Regions from separate parts of the Nostoc sp. TCL26-01 genome, predicted to be linked through region 2. Evidence: riboswitches for the same ligand, from Rfam matches in the RefSeq annotation. Region 2 holds a riboswitch; the other holds the start of a gene.
What was found. A riboswitch is a leader RNA that binds a small molecule or an ion and turns the genes downstream of it on or off. The one in region 2 is predicted to bind cyclic di-AMP.
Positions count from the first base shown of each region.

Region 1: it holds a riboswitch for cyclic di-AMP, as region 2 does, so the genes downstream of both, FD725_RS01115 (hypothetical protein) here and FD725_RS03315 (glycosyltransferase) in region 2, are expected to answer to the same signal.

Region 1 is NZ_CP040297.1:277,747-281,964, reverse strand. It holds gene FD725_RS01135 (COP23 domain-containing protein) at 1-452, opposite strand, end outside; gene FD725_RS01130 (acetamidase/formamidase family protein) at 695-1,660, shown strand; gene FD725_RS01125 (sulfite exporter TauE/SafE family protein) at 1,685-2,056, shown strand; gene FD725_RS01120 (hypothetical protein) at 2,063-2,245, opposite strand; cyclic di-AMP (ydaO/yuaA leader) riboswitch at 2,259-2,470, shown strand; gene FD725_RS01115 (hypothetical protein) at 2,672-2,914, shown strand; gene FD725_RS01110 (alpha/beta fold hydrolase) at 3,180-4,088, shown strand.
Region 2 is NZ_CP040297.1:790,479-794,696, reverse strand. It holds gene FD725_RS03325 (YidH family protein) at 7-564, shown strand; gene FD725_RS03320 (hypothetical protein) at 714-965, opposite strand; cyclic di-AMP (ydaO/yuaA leader) riboswitch at 2,193-2,344, shown strand; gene FD725_RS03315 (glycosyltransferase) at 2,498-3,775, shown strand; gene FD725_RS03310 (DUF4870 domain-containing protein) at 4,010-4,218, shown strand, end outside.

The DNA of each region.
Region 1 (4,218 bases), 510 kb from region 2:
CGATCAAATAATTGGCGTGCAGTAGCGTCGGGATTGCTACCACGTTTGAGGGTGAATAATAAATTCTTATTTGTGCAAGTAGCGTTTTTTTCCGCAGTGGCGCACACAACAGGTAGTCTGTTGAGAATACCTGTTTTGATAAATCTCAGAGTCCCGTTATCATAATTTCTCTGAAATCTGTAAGATACCTGCTGACATCGTTTCTCCGGTGATAAACCCGAAAAATAACTAGAAACCCAATAAACTAGCGGTATTTTCCGGTTATCTTGGGTGAAAACAAAGGTTGTGGGTACAGATGCTCCCTGATATTGGCTCTTATCGCAAACAAAGGTAGGACTTCCCCCGTAGCTTGGTTGATTGAGCATAGTTGCTGTAACAAAGGTAGTTAGCACCCCCACACCAAAAACTCTCGTACCCCATGTTAAGACTTGACTAGATGTCTCCAGGTTCATAAATACAACTTAATTAAGACAAAGTAAATACGCCAAGCTACAAACGCAAACCGATATATTTCGGATTATCTTTTTCATATATGTTCTGAAATTACCATATTTATCTAGATTTTCAGCAAAACTAGGGGGTTGAAGTCTGCTAATTCTGTTAAATTTATCACTATCATGATTGATAAGTGTAACAGTATGTGTAGGGTGAGTTTAGACAAAGCAATCACACCGAACAATTAAACATAGCGGCGATGACTCACCATATTTTAAAAGCTACCAAGTCAACTGTACATTTAGGAGGTTTTTCTCATCTCCTAGAACCATCACTGACTGTAGATTCAGGTGACACAATTGATGTAGAAACATACACTGGTTACTACATTTACGACAAAGCACCAAGAGAGTTTCTCACCCCAGAATTTCTGGATATCTGCCAAAATCTACCTCCAGAAAGAAAAATTGCGGCTGGGCCACATTTACTAACCGGGCCAATTTATGTAAGGGACGCAGAACCAGGGGATGTTGTAGAGGTAAGATTAGAAGCGATCGCTCCTAGTTTACCCATAGGATTTAATGCTATTCGCTCAGGTTGGGGAGCTTTACCTCATCAATTTACTCAACCCGCTTTGCGATTTATCACTCTCGATTTAGTCAACCAACTGACTGAATTTCCTGTGAATAGCGGCATTAAAATTCCTCTCAAGCCTTTTTTTGGTATTCTGGGAGTTGCCACCCCAGAAAATGCTCGTTCATCCGTTCCCCCTGGCAATTATGGTGGTAACATTGATAACCGTGAACTCCAAGCAGGCTCTAGAATATTTTTGCCTGTTTTTGTCCCAGGTGCATTATTTTCTATTGGTGATGGACATTCAGCTCAAGGAGATGGAGAAGTGAATGTTACAGCCATTGAAACTTCTATGAATGGTCGGATTCAGTTAAAACTCCGCAAAGATTTGCATTTTGTCACACCCATTGCCGACACAGCAACTGATATTATCACAATGGGTTTTGCCCCAACTTTAGATGCGGCTTTAGAACTGGCACTCCAAAACATGATTGATTTTTTAACAAAGTTTGCAAATTTGTCCCCAGAAGATGCTTATGTTTTGTGCAGTTTAGCTGTCAATTTTCACATCACGCAAGTTGTCAATAGCCCCCATAAAGGAATTCATGGTTTGCTATCTAAAGCAATTTTGTCATCTAAAATAAGTTTATAGTTAAAGAAAAACTCACAATTTTGTATGTCTAATTTACTCTGGCAACTGTTGTTAATTGGTTTGGTAGCTGGTGTCGCAGGCGGAATGTTTGGTATTGGTGGTGGGGCTATCATGGTTCCAGCAATGGTACTATTAATAGGTCTTGATCAAAAATTTGCCACTGGTACTTCTATCGCTGCGCAAATTTTACCCATTGGACTGTTAGGAGCAGCAGTTTACTATCGCAGTGGCAATATTAATTTTAAATATGCTGTGATTATTGCTGTAGGTTTATTAATTGGTAACTTATTTGGAGCTATGTTTGCTACTCAACCATTTATTACCAGTGAAACCATGAAAAAGCTTTATGGCATATTTTTATTATTAATTGGTTTTAGATATTTGTTAGTACGTTAACAGAACTTACGTATAAAGTATAGTATTGGGAAATACCTGCGCCATTTTTTGTAGGTCGGGTTGAGTGCAGGGAAGCCCAGTACTACGAATTAAGACTTTTTCGATTTGGCGAAGGTATTGAAGAATCTGGTTCCAAATTATATCTTTTTGTTTACCAACTTGTCCAATTTTACCATAACGCGATAACATTGCAGAGAATATTTAAGTTAGTCTGCCTAATCCCACGTTTATCCTGACACCATAGCGTGTATAAGGGTAAACCAGGAACGGAGGAACCAAGTTAGGGGCGTATCTCCCATCAAAGCTCAAGTGTAAAAGATAATTTTTTCACTCTAGGCTTTAAAGCAATTAAGAGAAGGACATCTCTCAGTCCTAGCCCGTCAGCTAACTTCGTAGGCATTGAGAGGAGATTGAACGATCAGCATTTTTACAACTAATGCTTGTCGTCAGTATCCTTGGCTGGTATGTTTGCTCATCGTTTTACCCGCGATACTGGAAACAAAGACTTTACAGTCTGCCAAAAAATATACCTATATGTGTCATAGGTATTAAAGTTTTTGCGTAGCTTAAACGTGCTTACTTGTCAAAACAATTCTGAACAGATTAGGAGGAAAAATGTCTATTCAAAATCGTAATTCTTTTAGTGATGTTAACTTTTTACCAGAGCATAAGTTTAAGTTAATTGGCGAGTATGCAGGTAAAAAACTGTTATTAATTGGTAAAACTAATGGTTATGGTGATCCGATTGTAGCTGCTAGTCACAGTCATGAACCTAACCAAGAAGATTTATATGCCTATGATCTTTATGAGTTGATGAAGTGTAGTCACGAATTAGTGAATATTACCGAAGAAATTTAGGAAATCAAATCATCCAGTAATTTAGCAATATCCTAAATATAGAACTCATATTTGATTTCTAAAAATTAGGTACTGGCGTGTCTAGACTAAAATGTTGCAATGTAAAAGATGGAAAATCAGGGTAATGTCCAACTTAAACATCTTTATCCGATTTTTAAACCCCAAGAAACAGATAGTTCTAATGCAAAACTTTAGCCTTGCCACGCCACTACAAATACTTAATTTTATTCAAAAATCAAATAGGAGTCCTATACAACTTTAATTTATGCAAACAAATATTATAAATTCAGTACGCACACAGTTTTATAATTGGCATAAGTATCGCTGTGCCTATCAAGTTTATCAACCTAAAAACTCTACTCCTGAACCAATCCCTTTACTACTCATTCATCCCATTGGTGTAGGCTTATCAGGAAAATTTTGGCAACGCTTTTGTCATGAATGGTTAAAAGCAGAAGATCAGCGTCTGATTTATGTCCCTGATCTGTTGGGGTGTGGTGCAAGTGATCAACCTCATGTGGCTTATACACCTAAAGATTGGGCAGAACAATTACATTACTTTTTACAAAATGTAGTCAAAAAGCCAGTGATTGTTATAGTCCAAGGCGCTTTGTTCCCGGTAGCGATTGAATTAGTTCAACTGGAATTAAACTTAATTGCTGGGTTGATACTTTCAGGACCACCAACTTGGCCAGTAATCACAAAACCATCATCCAAAAGTCAACAAAAAATCGCTTGGAATATCTTTAATTCTCCTGTTGGTAATGCCTTTTATCGCTATGCACGGACACCAAAATTCCTGCGTTCTTTTTCTACACAGCGCTTGTTTGCTCAAGCAGATACTGTTGATGCAGAATGGCTAGATACTTTAGTTGCAGGTGCGGCAAATATCTCTAGTCGCCACGCTGTATTTTCATTTTTAGCGGGATTTTGGCGACAGGATTATACAAATTTAATCGCAGCTATTAAACAACCCACATTGGTAGTCATGGGTGAATCAGCATCAAGTATCAGTAAAGAAGGTAAAACAGAAACACCTGACGACACTTTAGCTGATTATCTGGCTTGTTTACCACAAGGTCATGGGGTGAAGATACCGGGACGCAATGTTTTACCTTATGAGTCTACCGGGGAATTTGTGCGAGCGATCGCTCCTTTTGTTGCTAAGTTTTGATTACCTTGACTGAATCACTGACTATTGTTGCGGTTTTTTACCTAAATATGACCAGATAACTGTAAATTTTTCTTAAAGTAACCGTAAAATTACACAAGAATTTCTGGTGCGGCAAATTGAGATATTGCTC
Region 2 (4,218 bases):
TGAAAAATGAACAAACAAATCGGACATTTTACAAAAGCACAGCGTTGGCACTGGTGGCAAACTCTCTGGAAAGAAGTTTGTTACTACTTAAGGATTTTTTGGAGAGGCTCCTCCTTGGGAATCAGGACACTACTAATGCAATTAAAGTCACAAGATACTGAACAACTGGCAGAGAAGAAAAAGTTAACAAAACTCAATCCTTCACGAGTACGAGATCACCTAGCAAACGAACGCACTTATCTAGCTTGGATGCGGACTGGCATAGCTTTGTTAGGTTTTGGTGTTGTCATTGTGCGTTTAAGAGCCTTTCAAGTTCCCTTAGTCCCTCGTCCTGGTACTGGCTGGAAGTTGGGTTTAGTATTTTCCCTTGTCGGATTAATCACAGTCTGGCTGTCCACAGGACATTATTTTGCTGTACGCCGTGACATTGAAGAAGATACTTACGAACCCGCAGATCGTTGGGTAATTTTGTTTAGTCTAGCTGTGATGATTTTGGGCGCTGGGGTGATTTATTTTGTCTTTACAACCACTTTAGATCCCACCAGTCCAGTGATTCCTGAGTGAGATTGAGGGAATAGGTAATGGGTAATGGGTAATGGGTAAGAAGTCTATCGACTTGTAGAGTTTTTTGTGTAAGCACAGGCTACGCCAACAATAATCAAGTACTAGTTCTATAGCGCCAAAGATAACGAAAATGCCAAATATAAATGACCTTAAACAATAAGAAAGAAAATAATCAGAGCAATACTTAAAGCAAAAGCGAAAATCAAAGCATATTCAAATCTACGACTCAAGAAGCCGACAGCAGCAATTAGACTAATAAACAAAATAGAGATGCCGATATACTGTTCACGTTGCCAACCTTTAGAAATTAGCGGATCTTGGGGAGTTGTATCAGGGGCAGGAACTTGTTGAACTATTATCGATGTTTGTTTTAGTGAAGATTTTTCCGTGATGAAAGCCATAATTATTTGAGATAAGTTACTCACCTGCACTCTATCTTACTAGGACTTATCCCGCATTTCTCACAAAACGGTAGGGGCGGGTTCACAAATATGCTTGCATCATCCACGAATATCTCGTAAACCCGCCCCTACAACCTCTGGACTTCGGTTTGATTAATTTCGTGAGAAATTCGGGTTATGCAGTGTCACTAAATTTTCTGGCTTTTTTGTCAATAGTCAACAGTCCAAAAAAACTTGATTTTGACTATGAACCATTGACCATTGACTATTGACCATGGACTAATAAAAAAAAGCCCGCGTAAGCGGACTAGGGTAGAAGGGTCAAATGATCGAAATTGACTATGAGATTTTTAAATCCCTTCTTTATTTTTAGTAATTAAGTTTTTAAAAGCAAGTCTTGCAACAGATATTTTTAGACATAAAAGCTGGAATTATGTCTAATTAAGAGTTTTACTTATTGTCAATTATCAAAAGTAGTATTTATGAGAATTTTCAGATGAGATTTTTGTAGTAATTTAACATCAAGCTTAATTGAACGTGAGTTCGATGCAGAGGATTGTGACCTTACGGCCAGCTTAGTCTGTTGACTTTGATGGAATTTAGCAGTTTTTGGTTCATGGTATCTTTGCTCTCTGGTTTGTTATTGCGACGTAAGCTCACATCTTGCACCTAGCCCCAGCGATTAGAAATCGCGGCTATACAAACAAAGTCCGCCTACGCGGACTAACGCAACATCAAGTGTTTGAAACCCGCGCAGGCGGGTTTTGCCTGTGTAGCCGCGACTTCCAGTCGCTTGGTGCAAGATATGAGTAAGGAAGCGATCGCCAAGTTTCTGGGATTGCTTTGCTACCCTTAAGGAACGCTTACTCTTCGAGAACGGCTTCGCCGAACAACGAACGATCGCCATGACATTAACCAAACTGTATTGAGGGAGATTGAGAGGGTGGGGTCTGTTGAAATATCCTCTTAGTCAAAGATAGACATTTGCTCAGAAAAATTCTGATTTTTCTAGAAATTTCTCTTAAAAGTTAGAGAATTTGTGATTTATTTGCGAGATGATGCGCGGGGTATCAATTAACTCTAACTAAGCCAAGATTAGCTTGATGAAGCTGATTTAATTTTGTCTGGGAAAGAGATTCAGTAAACAGTTTACAGGTGATTTAAGAGAGTTTTTTTATCAAAACTATTGACTATATTCTGGTTACAAGCTAATGTATTTGAGAAATATAAATCAGTCTGCCTAATCTTTTGTCTACCCAAACATCAGGGTAACCAAGGAACGGAGGAACCAAACTTGGGGCTTATTTTGGATTATCCAAAAAGGACATCTCTCAGTTCTAGCCCGTCAGCTAACTTCGTCGGCATTGAGAGGAGATTGACCGAGCAGCATTTTTACAAACAATGTCTGTCGTCAGTGTCCTTGGCTGGTAGCTTTACGCTTCGTTTTACCTACCCTTGACCAGAGGTAAGATTTGCTATGTCTAAATTCTGGTGTTTGAGGTGGGAGTAGTTGATTTGAGGTGAAGCTCACTATGTTCCCAAGTAAAAAGTATCGCATTGCATTGATTTCTGTTGATGGCGACCCAGCTGTAGAAATCGGTCAAGAAGAAGCTGGTGGTCAGAATGTTTATGTCCGGCAAGTAGGCTATGCTTTAGCCGAGCAAGGTTGGCAAGTTGATATGTTTACTCGTCGTAGTAGTCCTGAACAAGCAGCGATCGCTCAACATAGTCCCAATTGTCGTACCATCAGATTAAAAGCAGGGCCATGTGAATTTATCGGGCGAGATCAATTATTTGGTCACTTACCAGAGTTTATGGCTGAGTTCCAAAAATTCCAGCAGCTTCATGGATACTCTTACCCGTTAATTCACACTAATTACTGGCTGTCGTCTTGGGTAGGGATGCAACTGAAAAAGCAGCAACCCATGATTCAGGTGCATACATATCACTCATTAGGAGCGATTAAATATAGCACAATTGCAGATATTCCACCCATAGCCACTCAGCGACTAGCCATAGAAAAAGCTTGTTTAGAAACGGTAGACCAAGTAGTAGCCACCAGTCCTCAAGAACAGCAACATCTGCGTACCTTGGTTTCCAGAAAAGGGCGAATTGAGATGATTCCTTGTGGTACTGATATTGATAATTTTGGCAATATTGAACGGTTACAGGCCAGGGAAAAACTAGGAATTGCCCCTGATGCCAAAATGGTATTTTATGTTGGTCGGTTTGACCGCCGTAAAGGCATTGAAACCTTAGTCAGAGCCGTGGGAGAATCTAGTTTGAGAGGTAAAGCTAACCTACAACTAGTAATTGGTGGTGGTAGCCGTCCTGGAAAAAGTGATGGTATTGAGCGCGATCGCATTGCTAATATTGTTGGGGAATTAGAACTAACAGATTGCACAAACTTTGCTGGTCGTCTAGATCATGAAATCCTGCCATTCTACTACGCTGCTGCCGATGTTTGCGTTGTCCCTAGCCACTATGAACCCTTCGGTTTAGTAGCAATCGAAGCTATGGCTAGTAAAACTCCTGTAGTAGCAAGTGCTGTAGGTGGATTACAGTTTACAGTCATACCCGAAGTCACAGGTTTACTCGCTCCTCCTCAAGATAAATTAGCCTTCGCTGCTGCTATAGACCGGATTTTAACTAACCCAGATTGGCGAGATCAATTAGGTGCAGCCGGTCGCCAGCGTGTAGAAATTGCCTTTAGTTGGTACAGTGTCGCATCTCGACTAACTCAGCTATACACGCATCTATTAGCCCAACCCACAGCAGTCACTCAGAAAAAAGCGATGATGGCTGCCTAAAAACAGAAACAGTAGAGACGTTGCATTGCAACGTCTCTACATAATTTATCTGTATCATGATTAACGTGAAATGGTATGTTCGGTAAACCAGAGTCGAAATTTGGTGCATAAAACCCAAAGTCAATCTATCTCCAGGAAAATTTGCAATCCTGGCTATTTACGGTAAGCTCTAGTATGAAAGTTATAAACCAACAATTAAAATCATAATTAGAAAACAATTAAGGAGCCACCAGGATGCAAGCAACATATGATTCCGACAAGCGCAAATTGCTATCATCTCTGTGTCATGGGGCAATTTTTTTTAGTACGACATTAATTTCAGTCGGAGTTCCCATTGTTATTAACCTCATCTCTGATGATCCAGTAGTTAAAAGTAACGCCAAAGAATCAATTAATTTTCACTTCAATGTCTGGTTTTGGGCAACTGTCATCGGCGTACCCTT